Regions from separate parts of the Pseudomonas sp. P65(2024) genome, predicted to be linked through region 2. Evidence: predicted binding sites of a transcription regulator. Region 2 holds the regulator's gene; each other region holds the start of a gene.
What was found. Region 2 encodes FliA, which starts transcription of late flagellar genes. Its sites were predicted from a motif close to CTAAAGTTTNNNNNNNNNNNGCCGNTAA; they were not measured.
Positions count from the first base shown of each region.

Region 1: a site for FliA is predicted at 3,295-3,322, ahead of AC25MA_RS01235 (methyl-accepting chemotaxis protein). Genes of this name have one in related genera too.
Region 3: a site for FliA is predicted at 1,701-1,728, ahead of flgM (flagellar biosynthesis anti-sigma factor FlgM). Genes of this name have one in related genera too.
Region 4: a site for FliA is predicted at 2,802-2,829, ahead of AC25MA_RS00060 (methyl-accepting chemotaxis protein). Genes of this name have one in related genera too.

Region 1 covers NZ_JBLIYX010000001.1:250,189-255,452, reverse strand. The annotation lists gene AC25MA_RS01250 (ABC transporter ATP-binding protein/permease) at 1-389, shown strand, start outside; gene AC25MA_RS01245 (YhfG family protein) at 463-630, shown strand; partial or broken gene AC25MA_RS01240 (cell filamentation protein Fic) at 633-797, shown strand; gene AC25MA_RS01235 (methyl-accepting chemotaxis protein) at 1,279-3,219, opposite strand; gene AC25MA_RS01230 (hypothetical protein) at 3,841-4,128, shown strand; gene AC25MA_RS01225 (GNAT family N-acetyltransferase) at 4,177-4,626, opposite strand; partial or broken gene AC25MA_RS01220 (helix-turn-helix domain-containing protein) at 4,662-4,863, opposite strand; gene AC25MA_RS01215 (hypothetical protein) at 4,968-5,264, shown strand, end outside.
Region 2 covers NZ_JBLIYX010000018.1:106,934-112,197, forward strand. The annotation lists gene flhF (flagellar biosynthesis GTPase FlhF) at 1-1,269, shown strand, start outside; gene fleN (flagellar synthesis regulator FleN) at 1,384-2,217, shown strand; gene fliA (RNA polymerase sigma factor FliA) at 2,214-2,954, shown strand; gene AC25MA_RS21470 (chemotaxis response regulator CheY) at 3,058-3,432, shown strand; gene AC25MA_RS21475 (protein phosphatase CheZ) at 3,452-4,240, shown strand; gene AC25MA_RS21480 (chemotaxis protein CheA) at 4,253-5,264, shown strand, end outside.
Region 3 covers NZ_JBLIYX010000012.1:57,991-63,254, forward strand. The annotation lists gene AC25MA_RS16960 (chemotaxis protein CheV) at 1-776, opposite strand, end outside; gene flgA (flagellar basal body P-ring formation chaperone FlgA) at 840-1,589, shown strand; gene flgM (flagellar biosynthesis anti-sigma factor FlgM) at 1,764-2,078, shown strand; gene AC25MA_RS16975 (flagella synthesis protein FlgN) at 2,126-2,593, shown strand; gene AC25MA_RS16980 (flagellar brake protein) at 2,684-3,427, shown strand; gene AC25MA_RS16985 (MFS transporter) at 3,476-4,807, opposite strand; gene AC25MA_RS16990 (glutamine synthetase family protein) at 4,938-5,264, opposite strand, start outside.
Region 4 covers NZ_JBLIYX010000001.1:9,210-14,473, forward strand. The annotation lists partial or broken gene AC25MA_RS00050 (LLM class flavin-dependent oxidoreductase) at 1-283, opposite strand, end outside; gene AC25MA_RS00055 (response regulator) at 603-1,112, shown strand; gene AC25MA_RS00060 (methyl-accepting chemotaxis protein) at 1,145-2,770, opposite strand; gene AC25MA_RS00065 (histone-like nucleoid-structuring protein, MvaT/MvaU family) at 3,419-3,784, opposite strand; gene AC25MA_RS00070 (hypothetical protein) at 4,133-4,717, opposite strand; gene AC25MA_RS00075 (hypothetical protein) at 4,798-5,181, opposite strand; gene AC25MA_RS00080 (hypothetical protein) at 5,184-5,264, opposite strand, start outside.

The DNA.
Region 1 (5,264 bases), on a different contig from region 2:
CCTACCCGGCACAGGGTGCGCCCGGGGACGATGCGCGCATGCAGCAGGCCCTGCGCCAGGTCAACCTCGCTCATCTGGCCGAACGGCTGGACGAGCAGCGCGACTGGTCGCGGATCTTGTCGCTGGGCGAACAGCAGCGCCTGGCGTTCTCCCGGGTGCTGTTCAACCGGCCACAGGTGGTGTTCCTCGACGAGTCCACCTCGGCGATGGACGAAGGGCTGGAACATGCGCTGTATTCGCTGCTGCGCGCGGAGCTGCCGGCGACGCTGCTGGTCAGTGTCGGGCACCGCAGCACCCTGGCGGGGTTCCATTCCCATCGGCTGGAGGTGGACGGGCAGGGGGGATGGTCGTTGCTGGAGCAGCAGCCTGCGACGGAGGTGCCTGCCTAGCGTCTATACGTAGCACGATGCTTCTTTCGATCCGCTATAATCGCGATGTGTTCACCCATCAAGGTGTGTAAAGGTGAAAGGGATCAGCCTGGAAACCAAGAAGGCTTACTGTGCCAAGACACGTCGCTCTAACTATGTGGCCAGCCTGCGGCTAGAGGGGTTCACCGTGTCGCCGGACGCGGCTGAGCGAGAGCTTCCCACCCGGGAGGAACTGCTGCGTAAATACCGTAAGCAGAGCTGACGTTGGATAAATACGGGGTCGGGCAGGATGCATATTGCTATGCCGGCACCTCGGTTTTGCGCAATCGGCTCGGTATTCATGATGACGAGGAGCTGTGCAGGGCCGAGCGGGACTTCTCCGAGTTGGCCGCGAGCGAGATCGAATTCAGTCTGCCACCCTATGATCTTCGGCGCTGGAGCGTATTTTTCACCAATCCCTGGGTTTGTCGGCAATCAAGTGAAGTCCGATTTCCGCGAGCTGTTTACATTCGGTTCCTGGAGCGTAGGGATCTAGCTGTCAGGCAGGGTAGGTCGAAATTAGAGTAGGGAAAATAAATCTGTACACGTTTCGGTGCACTTTTCGCTTAACGGTTAAGATTGAAAGTTAGGGAACAGTGAACGCCCTGCGTTGATGCGTAGAGGGCGCCTGAATACAAACCGTATTCATTGGTTGGGCATGGTGCTCTCGAGGATGGCGTCAAGTTCACTGTAGTCGAGCCATGCGCAAGTTCTGTGGAGCGGCCTTGCCGAGGCGTCGGACCGGTCGGAAAGGGCCGCAAAGCGGCCCCGGCAATCTTTGCATCAACGCTGAAATCCTGGGGCTGCTGCGCAGCCCTTTCGCGACACAAGGCCGCTCCTACAGGGCCCGCGTACAGGCTCAAGCCAAAAGTCACGACTTGAAGCGCCCCACCAGCCCATTCAACTCATCCGACAACTGCGCCAACCTGCCGGAGTCGGCCTGGGCGGAACTGGCCAGCCCCTCCACCAGCCGTGCCTCGTCGTAGATCTGCTGGATATGCCGGTTGATTTCCTCGGCCACGCTGTGCTGCTCCTCGGCTGCGGCGGAGATCTGCAGGTTCTGGTCGCGGATCTCGTTCACCGAGAGCTGGATGCCCTCGAAACTGTCCCGCGCGCTCTCGATCGACGACACGCTGGCGCGCGACAGGTCCAGGCAGCTTTCCATCTTTTGCGAGACCTCCTGGGTCTTGCCGCCGAGGGTGTTGAGCAACTGGTCGATCTCGCCGGTGGAGTCGGCGGTGCGCTTGGCCAGCGCCCGCACCTCGTCCGCCACCACGGCAAAACCACGGCCCTGGTCGCCGGCCCGGGCCGCCTCGATGGCGGCGTTGAGCGCCAGCAGGTTGGTCTGCTCGGCGATGGCGCGGATGGTGCCGAGGATCTGGTTGATGCTGCGGCTGCCTTCTTCCAGCTCGACCATGGCCTGGGACGATTCGCTCAGGCGCCGGCCCAGGCGATTGACGTTGTCGGTGGTCGCCTCTATCTGCTGCTTGCCCTCGGCCACCCGGCGATGGCCATGCTCGGCGGCGTCGGCGGCGCTGCTGCATGAGCGCGCCACTTCGTTGGCGGTGGCGACCATCTCGTTGAACGCGGTGGACACCAGCTCCACCGCCTCGCGCTGGCGCCCGGCGGCCTCGTTCATGTTGCCGGCCATCTCGCTGTTGCTGCGCGAGGCTTCATGCAGGTTGGTCGAGGCTGCGCCGATGCGCTGGATCAGCTGGCGAATGGCGGCGAGAAACTTGTTGAACCAGCCGGCCAGTTCGGCGGTTTCGTCCTTGCCCAGGACCTGCAGGTCGCGGCGCAGGTCGCCTTCACCCTCGGCGATCGACTGCAGGCCGATGCTGACCTGGCCGATCGGCTTGACGATCACCCGCGAGAACGCTGCGGCGACCAGGGCGAAGACCAGAGCCAGCACTATCACGATCAGCGCAGTGACATAGGTCATGCGCGTCGCCGCGGCCATTACCTCGTCGTATTCGATCAGGCCGACGAAGCGCCAGCCCAGGCCCGGTGAGGTCCATACGTTGGCCATGTAGCGCACGCCGTCGATCACCACCTCGGTGGAACCCTGGGTGGTGGCGGCCAGTTGCGCGTAGGGCGCGCCGAGCTCCTTGAGCTGCTTGAAACCGTGGCTGGCGTTGCGCGGGTCGACCAGCACGGTGCCGTCCTCGATCAGCATCACGTAGCCGCTGTCGCCCAGCTTGATGCTCTTGACCAGCTCGGTGAGGTTCTTCAGCGACACGCTGACCACGAACACGCCCTTGGCCTTGCCGGCCTCATCGAGCAGCGCCCGGGCGGTGCCGACCAGGGCTACATCGTCCTTGTCGTAGTAGTAAGCGGTGGTGCGCACGGTCTTGTCCGGGCTGGCCATGGCGGCCTTGTACCAGGGGCGGGTGCGTGGGTCGTACTTGGCCAGTTGCGGGTCGTCCGGCCATTTGGCGTAGCTGCCGTCCTCGAGGCCGATGGACAGGATCGCCGCCGCCGGGTGGGTGGTGCCGTAGCGGGCGAAGGCGTCGATCACCCGCTGCGCGGCCTCGGGCATCGGCTGGTTGGCGGCGTCGGCGCCGGTGTAGTCCTTGAGCGAGGTGACCGAGGTGTATACAGGATCCTTGGCCATTTGATCGACGTTCTGCAGCGTGCCATCGAAGAACTGGCGCATGTTGCCGTCGATCTGGCGGATTTCCCGGGTGCTGCCGTCGAGGAACTGGTCCACCGCCTCGCTGCGGATGTTCAACACCGAGATCCCGCCAACCAACGCCACCGGGATGAAGGCCACCAGTACGAAGGCCAGGATCAGTTTGTTTTTTATTTTCATGGTGACGCCCATCCGTGAGAGTGAAGGGTGTACATGGCCACTTCGATGAAGTGGTGGCCACTTGCTACCTTTTCTGTTTCGGCGGGCGGAATATAAACCTTTAGTAGATGTTTCGTGTACAGGAAAATTAGAAATTGTCCTGACTTTCAGGGCAAGTAGCAGGGCAAATAGGATGAGACGCGTGGGAGCGGGCTTGCCCCGCGATGAGGCCAGGACAGTTGTTTCAAGCGGATTACTAAGACTTTCCCTATTTCACGTAGGACGTTTCCCAAGCATGCTTTTACGGCCTTTCAGCTGTTGTTCTGGCCAGTCGCATTCCTTAGTCTCGCCCTGTCGTTGCTGATTCAACGACCGGGTGTGCAAGCCCGTACAGGTACAACGCGAAAGCGCTTTTGGGCCTTGCCGGCAGTCTGCGGTTCTGGCCCTCTAATGGCGGCTATGCGTGGGAGGCCCTTGGGCCTGCCGAGTTCCTGTACCCTCGGTCTTGCACACCTGCGTATAGCTGCCACCTATTCGAGTGCAAGCGGATTCAGGCAGTTTTCCCATGACGGTACAGGAGTGCTGAACCATGCTGAAAATCGTGCCCGATCCACCCCGCGCCTTGCCCCGGGAGGTTCGCCCATGACCCTCGATACGACCCCTCGAACCTCCCGCCCCACCACGGCCCATGCCCATTTCGGCACATGCCACGACGCCCATCCACCGATGTTCTCGGTGCATGCCGGCATTGATGGTGAGGATGCGCTGGTGTGCGCGGTGGCGGCCTTGCAGGCGGCCTACGAAACCAATGCCATGGCCCTGGAAAAAGCCAGCGAACCTCTGCGCAGCCTGCTGGTGGCGACGGAGAACTCCCTGGAGAAAGGGCTGGCCTTGGCGTCGGCTGTGCTGGATGGGATAGAGCGGGGATAGTCGATGGCAGCGAGGGCCGCCTGTGCGGCCCGACCCTGCACCTGCCCGTCAGTGATCGAGCATCTTGTGATAGGTCACGAAGTCCTGCTCGGCCACATACCCCAGCGATTCATACAGCGCCTGGGCGGCGAGGTTGGTTCGGGCGGTGTCCAGGCTCAACCGCTGCGCGCCCTCGGCCTGGAATATATCGGTCAGTTGCTGCATCAGGAAGCGGGCATGACCGCCCCTGCGGGCGTGCGGGGCAACGAACAGGTCATACAGCCAGTAGAAGCGCTTCATCGCCAGCGAACAGGTGGCCGGGTACAGCTGGGCAAAGGCGATGGCCTGGCCGTCGGCGTCCAGCAGCAGGTAGATACGCGAGTTGCCGGTTTCGAGGTTGGCCTTGAGGAACGTGCGGGAAGCGGGAAGGTCATCCGCCTCCTGGTAGAACATCCGGTACTGGTTGAAGAGGTCCGCGGCGGCGTCCAGGTGGTGCAGATCACAGGCAATGACGTTCATGTCGGGGCTCGCTATCAGGCTGTCCAGCGCCCTTGCTATGTGGGGCGATCCTGCAGGATTTCATGAAACACATCCGGCCGTACAGATGCGATATGCAGTAGCGTATGTGCAGCTCCCGAAGGCGTGCGCCGGCGTGGTTCCCCACTCTTGCAATGTACGTACGCAGACGCCGAGCAGCTCGGCGAACTTCAGCTGGGACAAACCGGTCTTGCTCCGGGACTCTGCGGCTTCGGTCACGAGGGGTTGCCAGCCAATGCTGCGGCTTGCTGGCGTCCATTCAGGCCATTAGCATCCGCTTTCCTCACTCACGGCCCTGCGGCCGGCTCCAGGATCAAGGACGAATGTTGCCGTTGCTTTCCCGTTTCCTGCTGCACGCATTGGCCTGTGTGGCGTTTCCCTTCCTCTTGAGCCAGGGCTTCGATTTCTATCGGCAGCATGTTGGCCCGCCCATGGCGCGAGGCGTCAGCGCCGGCTTGGCGACGATGATGGTGTTCTACGCCTTCGTGCTCTTCAACCTGCTGATGGTGGCCATTCCAAGAGCGTCAATTCGCTACGCGCTGGCGTTGTTGCTGGTGCTTTTGGTGTTGGCGTTCTTCAATACCTTGCACCCGTTGCGGGCGCTGGGCTTCGCGCTGCTA
Region 2 (5,264 bases):
AAGCTGGTCCGGGATGAGCTCGGCTCCGACGCCGCCATCATCGGCAACCGGCGCATCGCTGGCGGTGTCGAACTGACGGCTGCGCTGGACTACAAACTGTCCGCCCTGGCCCCACGCGTGCCCAATGCGGAGCTCGAGGACGAGCTACGCAAGACCCAGTCGCGCATCGTCACCGCCCAGGCCGAACTGACCGGGCGCGGCGATGCCGTCGAGGGCGGCAACCGTCAGCTGTTCGCCGGCCAGTCGCTGACCGCGTCCGAGCCGTTGATCGAAGCGCATGTGGATGAGCCTGCACCGATCGCCGCCGCAGCGCCGGCCCCGGTTGATCCGCGCCTGTTCGACGCCATGCGCTTCGAACTGACCGGTCTGCGCGAGCTGCTGGAAGTCCAGCTCGGTTCGCTCGCCTGGAGTCAGTTGCAGGGCAGCAAGCCACAGCAGGCCAACCTCTGGCGCCGCCTGCAGCGCCTGGGTCTGTCAGGCGGCTTGGCGCGCGAGCTGCTCGACCTCACTGCCGAGATCGAAGAGCCGCGTCATGCCTGGCGCATGGTCCTGGCGCACCTGGCGCGGATGATCGACATACCTGAGATCGAACCGATCGAGGAGGGCGGTGTCATCGCCATGGTCGGCCCGGCCGGCATGGGCAAGACCACCACCCTGGCCAAGCTGGCCGCGCGCTATGTACTCAAGTACGGCGCGAACAACCTGGCGCTGGTGAGCATGGACAGCTTCCGCATCGGTGCCCAGGAGCAGCTCAAGACCCTCGGGCGTATCCTCAATGTGCCGGTCACTTATGTCGATCCGGGCGAGTCGCTGGCCCAGGCGCTGGAGCCGCTGCTGCGCAAGCGCGTGGTGCTGATCGACACCGCCGGCCTGCAGGCCAGCGACCCGGCGCTGCGCATGCAGCTCGAGACCCTGGCCGGGCGCGGTATCGCCGCCAAGAATTACCTGGTGCTGGCGACCACCAGCCAGAAGCAGGTGCTCACCGCCGCCTACCACAGCTACAAACGCTGCGGCCTGGCCGGTTGCATCCTGACCAAACTCGATGAAACGGCATGCCTCGGCGAAGTGCTGAGCCTAGCCATCAGTCATGAACTACCGGTGGCCTATCTGACCGATGGGCCGCGCATTCCTGACGACCTGCAACTGCCGCGCAAGCACCAGCTGGTGAGTCGCGCGGTCAGTGTGCAGTTGCAGGACGAGCCCAGCGACGAGGCCATGGCCGACATGTTCGCTGATCTCTACCACAACCCTGGCAAGCGTGCGGGTTGAGGGTGAATACTGTGCAAAGTACCTACATCATGGGGTTGCCCGGCCGTACCGTGGCCTTGAACGTTCAGCCCCTCATGTGGCCTGGGTCCAAGCGAGACAAGGTAAAGAACAGACATGGGTAGCATGCATCCCGTACAGGTGATCGCCGTGACCGGTGGCAAAGGTGGCGTCGGCAAGACTAACGTTTCAGTGAACCTGTCTCTGGCGTTAGCCGAGCTCGGCCGCCGGGTCATGTTGCTGGACGCCGACCTGGGCCTGGCCAATGTCGACGTTCTGCTGGGGCTCACGCCCAAGCGTACCCTGGCCGATGTCATCGAGGGTCGCTGCGAGCTGCGCGATGTGCTGCTGCAGGGGCCTGGCGGTGTGCGCATCGTCCCGGCGGCTTCCGGCACCCAGAGCATGGTGCACCTGGCGCCAGCCCAACATGCCGGCCTGATCCAGGCCTTCAGCGAGATCGGCGACAACCTCGACGTGCTGGTGATCGACACCGCTGCGGGTATTGGTGACTCGGTAGTCAGCTTCGTCCGCGCCGCCCAGGAGGTGCTGCTGGTGGTGTGCGACGAGCCTACCTCGATCACCGACGCCTACGCCCTGATCAAGCTGCTCAACCGCGACTACGGGATGAATCGCTTCCGCGTGCTGGCCAACATGGCCCAGAGCCCGCAGGAAGGGCGCAACCTGTTCGCCAAGTTGACCAAGGTCACGGATCGTTTCCTTGACGTCGCCCTACAATACGTCGGTGCCGTGCCGTACGACGAATGTGTGCGCAAGGCCGTGCAGAAGCAGCGGGCTGTATACGAGGCCTTCCCGCGGTCCAAGTGCGCGCTGGCTTTCAAGGCCATTGCGCAGAAGGTCGACAGCTGGCCGCTGCCTGCCAACCCGCGCGGACACCTGGAATTCTTCGTCGAGCGCCTGGTGCAGCCCACCAGTGCAGGGCCGGTGCTATGAACGCGAGCGGTTTCAAGATGTACAGCAAGGCCGCCAAGGACGCTCAGTACGAGCTGATCGAGCGCTACGCGCCGCTGGTCAAGCGCATCGCCTACCACCTGCTGGCGCGTTTGCCGGCCAACGTCCAGGTCGAGGACCTGATCCAGGCTGGGATGATCGGCCTGCTGGAAGTGGCCAACAAGTATGACGCCAGCAAGGGCGCCAGCTTCGAAACCTACGCCGGCATCCGCATCCGCGGCGCCATGCTCGACGAAGTGCGCAAGGGCGACTGGGCACCGCGCTCGGTGCACCGCAACACGCGTATGGTCAGCGACGCGATCCGCTGTGTTGAAGCAAAGACAGGGCGCGACGCTAAAGATCACGAGGTTGCTGCCGAACTCCAATTGAGTCTCGATGATTACTACGGGATTCTGAACGACACCTTGGGCAGTCGCCTGTTCAGTTTCGACGACCTGCTGCAGGACGGCGAACACGAGGGGCTGCACGAGGACGGAGCCAGCGGCCAGCTGGAGCCATCGCGGGACCTGGAGGACGAGCGCTTCCAGGCCGCCCTGGCCGATGCGATTGCCAACCTGCCGGAGCGCGAGCGCCTGGTCCTGGCGCTGTACTACGACGAAGAGCTGAACCTCAAGGAAATCGGTGAGGTCCTGGGGGTCAGCGAATCGCGTGTCAGCCAGTTGCACAGCCAGTGCGCGGCGCGTCTGCGCAGCCGCCTGGGGGAATGGCGGGCGCGTTGAACCAGGTTTGATGCAGTCGTTTTTTTGTGGTGCCGAATTGATTGAGTGCGCGCTCGGCGCCGAGCGCGTTTAAGACTGCTTGGAGGTCTAATTGAACAAAGACATGAAAATCCTCATCGTTGACGACTTTTCGACGATGCGGCGGATCATCAAGAACCTGTTGCGTGACCTGGGTTTCACCAACGTCAAGGAGGCTGATGACGGCAACACGGCACTGCCGATGCTCACCAGCGAACACTTCGACTTCCTGGTAACCGACTGGAACATGCCGGGCATGACCGGTATCGACCTGCTGCGTGCTGTTCGCGCGGACGAGCGCCTCAAGCACCTGCCGGTACTGATGGTCACCGCAGAAGCCAAGCGCGAGCAGATCATCGAAGCTGCCCAGGCCGGCGTCAACGGCTACGTGGTCAAGCCTTTCACCGCCGTGGCGCTGAAAGAAAAGATCGAAAAGATCTTCGAACGCGTCAACGGCTGAGTCACGTCTGGGGGGCGCAATGGAGTCAACCAACAACTCTTTGGGTGAGTTCGAATCAACCCTTAAGAAGCATGCCCAGGAACTGGTCGAGAGCCTCGAGCGCGGCCGGTTCGGTGATGCGGTACAGCTGATCCACCAACTGAACCAGACCCGCGATCGCGGGCTGTATCAGGAAGTTGGCAAGCTTACTCGCGAACTGCACAGTGCAATCGTCAACTTCCAGATCGACCCGTCCATGCCGCAGGCCGAGGAAGTGTCGCAGATTACCGACGCCACTGAACGCCTCTCCTACGTGGTTCGCCTCACCGAAGGTGCGGCCAACCGCACCATGGACCTGGCAGAGGCCTGCACCCCGGTGCTCAACGACCTCGCCGCCGAGGCCCAGAGCCTGTCCGCCGATTGGCAGCGGTTCATGCGCCGTGAGGTGGCAGCGCCGGAATTCCGTGAGTTGGTCAAGCGTGTGGACAGTTTTCTGACGCACAGCGCCGAAGGTAATCAGAAGGTCGCCGGCCATCTCAACGATATCGTCCTGGCCCAGGATTATCAGGATCTCACCGGCCAGGTGATCAAACGGGTGACCGCGCTGGTCACCGAAGTCGAAAGCAATCTGCTCAAGCTCGTGCTGATGGCAAGCCAGGTCGACCGCTTTGCCGGGATCGAACATGACCACCAGCAGCTGCGCGCTGAAAAAGATCAAGAAAAACATCCGACTCGGGGTGAAGGTCCGCAGATTCATGCCGATAAGCGTGAAGACGTCGTGTCCAGCCAGGACGATGTCGACGATCTGTTGTCCAGCCTGGGTTTTTAAGGAGCACGTTTAATGAGCTTCGGCGCCGATGAAGAAATCCTCCAGGATTTCCTGGTAGAAGCCGGCGAAATCCTCGAGCAACTGTCCGAGCAATTGGTCGAGCTGGAAAGCCGGCCCGATGACGCGGACCTGCTCAATGCGATTTTCCGCGGTTTCCACACTGTAAAAGGGGGCGCCGGCTTCCTTCAGCTCAATGAGTTGGTGGAGTGCTGCCACATTGCCGAGAACGTGTTCGACATCCTGCGCAAAGGTGAGCGCCGGGTTGACGCGGAACTGATGGACGTGGTGCTCGAGGCCCTCGACACGGTCAACAGCATGTTCGGCCAGGTGCGCGAACGTACCGATGTCACGCCGGCCACGCCGGAGCTGCTGGCGGCGCTGTCGCGCTTGGCCGAGCCCGGTGGCGCCGAAGCCCCGGCCCCGGTGGTCGAGGCGGCGCCCGTGGTCGAAGCCCCGGCTGCCGAGCCCGACATCACCGATACCGAGTTCGAGCAACTGCTCGACTCGCTCGATGCGGTCAAGGCTGAAGCTCAGGTTCATGAGCAACTGCAGGGTGAAGAAATCAGCGGCGGCGGTGACGAGATCACCGATGCCGAGTTCGAGTCGCTGCTCGACCAGCTGCACGGCAAGGGCCAGTTCTCGGCCGATGCCGCCGTCAGCGCGCCTGCGCCAGCCACTCCGGCCAGCGACGAGATCACCGACGATGAGTTCGAGTCGCTGCTCGACCAGTTGCACGGCAAAGGTACTTTTGCCGTCGACGCACTGCCAGGCGCCGCCGCGCCAGCGGCCAGCGCGGCACCCGCCGCGGGCGACGAGAGCATCAGCGAACACGAATTCGAGGCCCTGCTCGACCAGTTGCACGGCAAGGGCAAGTTCTCCAGTGACGCGGTCACCGCCGAGGCGCCTGCCGCCGTCGCCGCGCCTGTCGCGGCCAAGGCCGAGGTCAAGCCCGTTGCCAAGCCGGCTCCTGCGCCCGCCGCGGCACCGGCTGCGGCCGCCAAGCCTGCCGCCCCGGCTCGCGCTC
Region 3 (5,264 bases), on a different contig from region 2:
CGCGGATCGCTGCGGATCTCCGCCGTGAGGGTATAGCCGTCCATTTCCGGCATTTCAATATCCGAGATCATCATGAGGAACTCTTCCTCCGGACGTTTGCCCTCGTCCACCAGCTTACGCAGGTAGTCCAGGGCCTGGCGACCGTCGTTGAGCGCCACCACCTCGACCCCCACAGTCTGCAGGCAACGGCTCACCTGCTTGCGCGCCACCGACGAATCATCGACCGTCAGCACCCGCAACATCACCGCCTTGTCCTGCACCTCGGCATCGATCACCCCCTCGGACACCGACTCGGACGACGGCGCCACTTCGGCCAGCACCTTCTCGACATCGATGATCTCGACCATGCGATTGTCGACCCGGGTCACGGCGGTCAGGTAGTGATCGCGCCCGGTGCCCTTGGGTGGCGGATGGATCTCTTCCCAGTTCATGTTGACGATGCGCTCGACCGAGTGCACCAGGAAGCCCTGGGTCTTGGTGTTGTACTCGGTGATGATCACGAAACTGTTGCGCGTTTCTTCCTTCAACTGCGGAAGGCCAGTGGCCATCGACAGGTCAAGGATCGGGATGGTCGCCCCCCGAATGTTGGCCACACCGCGCACCACCGGATGGGATCTGGGCAGAAGCGTCAGGTCCGGGCACTGCAGCACCTCCCGCACCTTGAACACATTGATGCCGTAGAGCTGATCGCCATTGAGGCGAAACAAAAGCAGCTCCAGGCGGTTCTGCCCCACCAGTTGCGTGCGCTGGTTGACCGAATCCATCACTCCAGCCATGCCAGACTCCTTCAACGATTGCCTAAGTACCGAATCGGCACGGGCTTTGCTTTTTTGAACGCCATGTACACGAAAACGACAAATTTCCGACGACTGACGCGCCTGCTGACCGGCTCACTGGCCGCCCTGTGCCTGCTGGCACCCGGCATTCGTACGCTGGCGGACTCTTTTACCTTGCCTGAACAGCTTATCGGTGTCACCCAGGGGTTTCTTGAGTTCACCGTAGAGGATTATCTGGCGACGACCCAAACCCCGGGCCGCTACGAAATCCAAGTCAATACCCTGGACCCGCGCCTGCGCATGCCCCAATGCAGCCAGCAATTGGATGCCTCGCTGGAAAGTTCGACGCCGCTCGGGCGGGTCACGGTACGGGTACGCTGCGACAGTGCCGCGCCCTGGACGGTGTTCGTCCCGGCACAGGTCCGCCTGCTGCGCGATGTGGTGGTCATGACGCGCCCCCTGAAGCGCGAAAGCGTGGTGACCGAAGGCGATGTGGCCATGCGCGAGCGCGATGTCGGCAGCCTCGGCCCAGGCTACCTGACCCAGCTCGACCAGGCCGTGGGCATGAAGCTGCTGCGCCCCACTGTGCTCGACCAGGTACTGACGCAACAGCACCTGGAACAGGCCGAGGTGGTTCGCAAGGGCGACCATGTGGTGATCATCGCCCGCAGCGGCAGCCTGAGCGTGCGCATGCCGGGCGAGGCACTGGACAAGGGCGGCCTGCAGACGCAGATCCGCGTGCGCAACCTGAATTCCAGGCGCGTGGTCAAGGCGCGGGTCACAGGCCCCGGCCAGGTCGAGGTGGCCATGTAACACACCGTGTCGGGATAATGACAGAACGCTGGCGATGTGGAACCGCGCGCCCTAAACTGTGTCACAAATCGGGTTGCGCACCTGTACCTGGAGGCACTGATGCATTCACACCTAAAGTTTTGCTCAGGCTGGCCGAAAACCAGGCATGCGTCCTAATTCCCAGGGGTTCTGAACATGGTCATCGACTTCAGTCGTCTCAACAACTCTCCGTCCGTCACGGGCGGCGTTCGCGGCAATGCCGCGCCAGGCAACGCCGAAAAAGCCGGCGAAGCCAGTGAAGCGCCAAAGCGCGCCAATGCCAGCGGAGAAGCGGTACACCTGAGCCCAGAGGCCCAGCAATTGCAGAAGATCAGCGACAAGCTGCGCGATCAGCCGACCGTCAACAGCGCCCGCGTGGCCGAGTTGAAGCAGGCCATCGCAGACGGCAGCTACAAGGTCGATGCCGACCGGGTCGCCAGCAAACTGCTTGATTTCGAAGCCCAGCGCTGACCTTCAGGCGCGCTGACTTCAAGGACGCAACACGCCAAGAGTTAGCCATGCACGACACTACCCTGCTGCAACTGATTGAAAACGACATAGCGCCGACGCAGGAACTGCTCGAGCTTCTGCAGAACGAAGCGATAGCCCTGCACGGTCGGGACATGCTGGCCCTGGAGCAAATCCTGGCCCGCAAGCAGTCGTTGATCATCTTGCTCGAGCAGCAGGGCAAGCGGCGCAGTCAGTTGCTCCTCGAACTCGGCCTGAGTGCCGACCGCGAGGGGGCCCAGGCGCTGGCCGCACAGTCGAGCAATGGCGAGGCCATCATGAGCCGGCTCGATGCACTGGGCGAGTTGATGGATGCCTGCCGGCAGGTCAACGAGACCAATGGCCGGATCATCCAGGTGCAACAACAGACCACGGCGAACCAGATCAGAATCCTTCAGGGTGGCGATTCCCCGTCGCTCTACGACAGCCGTGGCGGCACCTCGCCAATGGCCAAGCCCCGCGCACTCAGCCAAGTGTGATTAGTTCTATCTTATTTGTACCAAGACACGGAACATACTGGCAAAATGCCGTAACTTGCGTGTGCCGTTTTGCCTGGAGATTGATAACCCGTGTTCAATGAATCCGATGCGCCCCAGCCACCAAAGGTGCTCACCACCCCTTTGGAGATCACGGCCAACTTGCGCCAGTTGCTGGATAGCCACGACCCACTGATCATCAGCTTCCACGAGCGCAGCCAGCGGTTCCAGAGCTATGTGGTGCACGTCGACCGGGACAACGGCGTCCTGGCACTGGATGAAATGATCCCCCGCGACGGCGAAAAGTACATCGAGAACGGCGAGTCGTTCCGCGTCGAAGGCTTCCATGACGGCGTGCGCATCGCCTGGGAGTCCAGCACACCACTGACCATCACCGAGATCGACGGCCATCGCTGCTACCGCGGCCCACTGCCCGAGGAAGTGACCTATCACCAGCGTCGCAACGCCTTCCGCGCCGCGCTGAAGCTATCGCAACTGGTCGACATCACCCTCGACGGCGCCCACCTCAAGGGCAATGGCGCCCTGCGTGGCAAACTGCTGGACATCTCCGCCACCGGCTGCAAGCTGCGCTTCGACGGCAACGTCGAGGACCGCCTGCAACTGGGCCAGGTCTACGAGCGCTTCAAGGCCGGCAACCCGCTGGGCCTGACCGACACCCTGGTAGAACTGCGTCACCTGCACTTCGAGGAACGCATCAACACCACCTTCGCCGGGGTGCGCTTCCATAACCTCAACGGTCAGGCACAGCGCAAGATCGAGAGTTTCGTCTATCAACTGCAGCGCGAGGCACGGCGGTTCGACAAAGACGACTATTGAGCGTCGCCAGGACATGATAAACGCCACCCCATGGGTGGCGTTTTGCATTCAGCGAGTAGCTGATTTGCTCGTCTCGCTTTCCCGCTCCATGCCGGCCTCCTCTTCGGTATCTTCCGCCGCCACCGGCGCCTGCATCACCTCCTGCACGGTCTGCTCATCGACCCGAGGGTCAAGGGCCGCCGACAAGGGCGAGCCAGCCGCCGGCATGGCCACGTGCCCAAGCGGCGCATCCTGGACCTGGTGCAGCCCGGTGACTGCCTTGGGCCGGATACGCCAGACCAGTACCAGGGCGAAGAATACGAAGAAGGCATACAGCATCTGCGCGCCCAGCAGCTTCATCAGCACCCCGGCCGCCAGCGGCCCGATGCAGGCGCCCACGCCATAAGTGACCAGCAGCATGGCGGTCAACGAGACGCGCCTCTCGCTTTCCACATGGTCGTTGGAGAACGCCACCGCCAGCGGATACAGGCAGAACTGCAGCAGCGATATGACGAAACCGATGCCGAACAACAGCGCCAACGGCACGCCTGGCAGGATCGCCAGCGGCGCCGAGGCCAGGGCCAGGCCGATCGCCACGCCGCGTATCAGCACGGCGCGATCATAGCGGTCGGACAACCAGCCCAACGGCCACTGCACGAGCAGGCCGGCGAAAATGCAACTGCCCATGAACAGGCCGATCTGCTCGGTGGAAAGCCCCTGGCTGGACGCATACAGCGGCGCCAAGCCATAGAACGAACCGACGATCAGACCCGAGCCAAGTACCGTGGACAGCGACTGCGGCACACGCTTGATGAAAAACTTCGGCTCCATCGGCGCCGGCCGCAATGGCGCGGGGTGGATGCGTCGGGTCATGGCCACGGGCACCAGGCACAGGGCAAAGCACATCGCCACGAGCATCAGCAACTCAGGCCCAAGCTGCGGATGCACCACCAGGATCAACTGGCCAAGCACCAGCCCCAAATAGGAAGCGATCATGTAGCCGCTGAACACCGCGCCGCGATGCTTGGCATCGGCCTGCTCGTTGAGCCAGCTCTCGATGACCATGTACTGGCACATCATCCCCAGGCCGACGATCATGCGCAGCCCGACCCAGGCCGGCAGCCAGCTGGTCAGCCCGTGCCCGAGCACCGCCGCGCCGACAATGCCGGCACAGGTGGCGTAGGCGCGGATATGCCCGACCCGGCCAATCAGCCGGTGCCCGACCTTGCCGCCTACCGCCAGGCCGAAGTAGTTGGCCGCCATCAGCGCACCGATCCAAAGGCTGTCGACATGGTCGGCGGCCAGACGCAGGGCCAGGTAGGTACTGAGCAGACCCGAACCGATCAGCATCATCAGGGCGGCGAAGTACAACGACTGAAACGGCTTCCAGATATTTCGCATACGTCCCGTCAAGCTCCTTGATCTGGTGGCGCGAGGTTGCCGCCAAGCATAAAAGCAAATTCACTGCAGCGCAGGCCCCCGGCGGCTAAATCGGCCGCCGGGGGCGCATCCAGTAGCGGTCGTGTCGCGCTCAGGCTTGCGCGGCCAGCACGCGGCGCTCCCAGGGCGTGATCTCATCGAAGAAATCGCTCAGCTCCAGGGTCTTGGTGGCGATGTAGCCTTCGATGAACTCCCTGCCGAACAGTTCCCGCGCCAGGTTGCTGCGCTTGAGGCGTTCCAGCGCGGCGTGCAGCGTACAGGGCAGGCTCAGGTGCTCGGGCACCTCGAACTCGCCCTGGATCGCCGGCGTTGGCGCCATCTGGCGCTCGATGCCATGCAGGCCGGCGGCAAGGCTCGCGGCGATGGCCAGGTAGGGGTTGGCGTCGGCGCCCGGCAGGCGGTTCTCCACCCGCCGGGC
Region 4 (5,264 bases), on a different contig from region 2:
TGCCAGGGCTTGTGAGCGGGTTAAGCATGTAGCCACTGGTGCCCGAGATGCGAGCACGCTCCTCGACTCGATCAGCAATTTGTTCGGGCCTACCTACCAAGATCAGATCAGTACCTCGTGTGACGTTGGCAAAGCGCTGCCTCACATCACCCGCTGTCAGCGGCTTACCGCTTCCATCAGGACGCATCATGTAGGAAGTCAGGCCTTCAGTGTGAGTTGAGAGCACATCGCTATCCGCATAGCGGCTAGGGTCGATGCCTGTGTCACCTGCATAACTGAATAAGCTTGTGCTATCGCGCTATAAAAGCCATAGCCGACCGGCTATCCAGATACGAACGGAATTGAACTCGCCAACTTGATCATATAGTCAGGAAAACTGAAGTCCAGGCTTTGCCATAACCCCGCAGCAGTTCTTGAAGCCACGCCAATCATCCAGGAGAATAGCGAGCACTTCCACCGATCAGTGCTGTATTGCCCCCTGATGATCAAGTGAATTTTTTGTACAGTTCACATGTCGTATGCGTGACGAGCTGTCCACGATACGTTGAAGCGGCAAGTGGATTCAGATTTTTGTAACCGTAGCTATATGTTCGAGTGCTAGTATGAAAGACTTTCTTCCAGTAGAGGAGATACACCGCCCTAACGTCCTCATTGTGGAGGACGAACCAACGCTTCGGGAGTTACTGACACTACTGATGGAAGATTGGGGTGCTGCGGTTACAGCCGTAAGCACTGCCGATGAAGCCCGTGAGCAGCTAAGAAAACCAGGCTGGCGCTTAGTGCTCACTGATGTGCAGATGCCCGGCTCGCTCACCGGAGTGGACATTGCCTGGATTACCAACGAGGAACACCCTGATGCCAAAATTATTGTCATGAGTGGATACTACGAGTTTGAAATCAAGTCTCTACCTGATCTCGCTATATTTCTGCCAAAGCCCTGGCAGGTTACAAAGTTAGAAGAATTAGTTTCGGCACACCTTGGCACCCCAAACAGAGCTTACAACTTGGAAAATCCCCCAAAGCAACACATGACAACGCACAAGAAAACAGAACCACAAACCATACTTACACCTGCACCCCTGCGCGAAATTATAAAAAAGCATCCCTGCTAAAATAAATCCAAAAACAAATATAGACCTAGAGCTTAAAGCCTGAAGTCCTGGACTACACGATTTAAGCCGACAGCAAGGCTGGACACTTCCCCGCTAGCACTCGCCGTCTGGCTCGCACCCGCTGCGCTTTGAGTAGACAAATCACGAATACTTGTGAGGTTTCGATCAATCTCTCGTGCCACCTGCGCCTGCTCTTCTGAAGCAGTCGCAATCAAAATATTACGTTCGTTGATCATAGTGATTGACTGGGATATTTCCTCTAGCGACTCACTAGCCAGCTGTGCTACAGAGGTAGATTCATCAGCCATTTTCTGACTTTCGACCATAGCCTTAACAGCCTGAAGCGAATCGTCCTGGATAGAGCCAATCATTTGCTCAATTTCTTGAGTGGATTGTTGAGTACGATGGGCCAGAGCCCTAACCTCATCTGCAACTACTGCAAAGCCTCTACCTTGCTCCCCAGCCCTTGCGGCCTCAATTGCGGCATTCAACGCCAGTAAGTTGGTTTGTTCAGCGATGGCTCTAATCACTTCGATGACTTTACTGATGTCTTGAGCTCGCGAAGAAAGCGTTTGGATCTGCTCACCCGTAGACTCAACATAGGAGGATAGCGCTTGTATAGCTCCTAAAGTTCTCTTAACATTTTCGAGCCCAGATTTGGTGAGTTGTTGAGCTCGCCCGGATGCATCAGCGGCTTCCGCAGCATTGACGGCCACTTCATCAACTGCGGCACTCATCTCATTGACAGCGGTGGCAGCTTGGTTGACTTCATCGTTTTGCTTGACCAACCCTCGACTACTTTCTTCAGTGACCGCCGCCATTTCTTCAGCAGCCGAAGCAAGTTGCGTTGAGCTATCGGAAATATGGGTCAATGTGTCTTTTAAGTTATTTTGCATTTGAGAGATAGCAGCCAGCATCGCAGCTGCCTCGTCTCGACCTGAAACCTTGAAAGTCTGCGATAGATCCTTATTCGCGATAACCTTGGCAATTGAAAGCGCTTCGTCCAGAGGCTGAGTCACACTTCGCACCAGCATGTAACCCAAAACAATTGTAAGCGTCACCACGGCCAAAAGCAGACCATAGATTGTGACTAATCCGCTATGATAGATTTCACCTGTTAACACCCCCGCTGCTTTTGCTCCTTGATCATTATAATCCATCAAATCAGAAATTTGATCAACGAGACTATTGGTAAGGGGGCGGATAGTCGAACTAATCAACGCAGAAGCAGCCGCATTGTCACCAGAGAGGAGCATTGGCTCTAACTGGTTCAGGAAACCTTCATAACGATCAGCGCTCGCCCTGACCTTATCGTACAGTGACTGCTCTTCAGGACTCGCTACCACAGACTCATATTTTCTTATGAGGCTTGTGAATTCCCGCCGATAGTCCGGAAAAGTTTTCACTGTCTGATCACGAACTACAGGATCATTCGTAGTAGTTGCTCGAAGACTTTCCAACCTTAGCCTAAGAACGCTTGAGTTTATAAGCCCAGCTAGCCGAATGCTGGCCATCCAATTTGTTTCAACATCTTGCTCTGCTTGACGAAGCCTCTCCAACTTATTAGCAGAAAGTAGCCCCATCATAACAACCACAGCGACAATAATTGCAAAAATAAGCGCCGCACGCGGCCCTATTTTAATATCACGAAACTTCATATAAACCTCTGTCCTACACACCAGTCTATGCTTATCGGCTGAATCGTTTAACTCTTTAGGCTTAAGGAAAAATTTTTGAGATGAATAGTTCTCCTTCTCATCTTTGTGGCTGAGACTATCTATCCACGCATCTGAATGATCTTCTGGTCGGGGTACCAGGCAATCACCTCGCCGGCACAATAACGTCCTTTGGGGTCGTGGTCTCGAAATCTCCGTAATCACGCAGTGATTTCCAATGTGAACGATAGCCGCTTAACGCCTGGGTCAAAGCATGGGGGGTTGGGTATGGCCTAGCTATTTAGCGTGCCGTTGAATGAGCCGTAGATCCTAGTATTTAAACGCTTCCCGCAGGCTAGATAAGCTTAACGCCCTTACGCAATCTCTACTCACATCCAAAACGGCAAAAGGTTCGATGAGTAAGGTAGACGAAGAAGATTGGCTGTCCAGACGCTCGACCCGGTCGCGATCTACTTGAATTCCAGGCGAAAAAAAAACCGCCAACAGGGGCGGTTCATAAGGTACTGCTCGGGGTCTCCGGCTCTCCACGACGAGATTTAGGTTGTCGTTAAAGAGGTCTTTTCCTCACAGAGGTTTTGTCGCCGGACACTTAGGCTGCGGATCGCAGCCATTCCGCTAAAGGTGCGGAGATTACTGACGCCACGACTCCACAGTCTCGGCGCCATGCTCGGCTTTCCAGGTTTTGAGGATGGCATGGTTACCGCCCTTGGTCTGGATCACTTCGCCGTTGTGCGGGTTCTTGTAAGTCTTAACTTCACGTGGCTTACGAGTCGCTTTCTCTGGAGAGACTGGAGCAGCGGCACGAGCGCGAGCTTGAGGATCAAGAATGCTGATCACCTCACGCAGGCTGAAACCGTACTCACCAAGCAGGGCACGGAGTTTGTTTTCAAACTCCATTTCAGCCTGGATTGCACCGTCATTTTTCATCGCTTCCAATTCTGCGAGCTGCTGAGCAAGCTGGAGTTCAAGGCGGCGGAATTCTGCAAGACGAGACATGGGGGGGGTGTTCCTTGGGGGCTATGATCGGGCCAGATTACAGAAATTGTCGAAGAATGTCTTAACCATCTCAGGTCAAGCTTGCCCAAAAAATCTTTGACGAAGTGAAGCGACTCGACTTCTAAGACAATTGCTGTAACGCATTTCCTGGAATGTAACAACGCCAATGTTACATTCCAAAAACTACGTTACAAGCCCTATAAACAAGGGGTTTGACACCAAACGGCAAGCGGAGCGCGCAGGCCAAGGATGGCCGCAGGCGTGAGGATGGAAGCCCGGAGGGCCGTGACCGGCAAGCCGGGCACGGTTTACGACAGCCGCCCCTCTGAAGGAGGGCTCGCCCAATGGTCAGCGATGCATTTTGCTGAACCGCTCAACAAGCTTTGCAGGTGCAATCGACTGCCAGGTGTCCAATACCGTTGTTTTGTAGAACAGATTTATCCCTACTCCCACAAAAAACGCTGCAATCATACAAGCAAGAGCGAATGCATAACGCGTCACATCACCCGCATACTCAGCAAATCCATTTACAGAACTATAATGATACCCATCAACCAGGGTGCCTAATCCAAAGAACAAAGCTACCCATGCCAAAACAAAGGCCACTGCTGAGATCACCGCTCCATTCGCCCAAATACCCAGCTGGGAGGTGTACTTTAGGCTAGGCTGCTCGAGCACTTTCCCGCTAGCGGTCTTTGCGGCGTATATAAAGCCTGTATTTTTTTGTTTATTCTTAGATTTCTGAACAAGCCCGTAAAACTCGTACTGTCCGCCATTTTCCAGATCTTCGTAGATACGAGTAGGCATCCGAAAATTAGGAATGAGAACGTCATCTATTTTCATGATGACTTGCACATTATCTGAGAAGCTCTCAAAAACTCGTATGTCTTCCAGGCAGCCAGAAAATTTCAGGTATTCAAACTTAATAAACACTTACAGCTCCTTGCTCGGGCCCAAATTTCAGGCAGGGGGAGGCCTTGGGCACACCTTGGCGTGCTCAGGCTCGATCTAAATCAGTGCAGTTGAGTATTGGGGAAGCGCTCTCCAACCAAGCGGCAGAAATCCCTCAGGCTCCGGCGTCCGCCATCGCGGCGGAAGGTAGCTACCACGTACTTGGACTTCATAGTCGTGATCACCCAGAACTTGCCTTCCTTCTTAATACTCACGATGTCGGATGTCTGGATCAGGTGCCCATCAGCAAACCGACCATGAGGCCCTTGCCGCATATGCCCAAAGACTACGCCAACGGCGCTCAGTCGATGAATGTGAACATTCACCAGAAACGCGGTTATCTCATCCTCGTATCCCTGGCCTACAGCTCGAGCAATACGCAACAGGTCGAAGTCCGAGTAGCGCTTCACGTGATAGTCCACCTTCACCGTATTGACCTCTGACATCCCTAAGCCCTCCGAGATTCTGCTGCAGCACTGGCCTGAGCCATACCGCGTCGATACAGCTCCCTGACGCCGTTCAAGGAGTC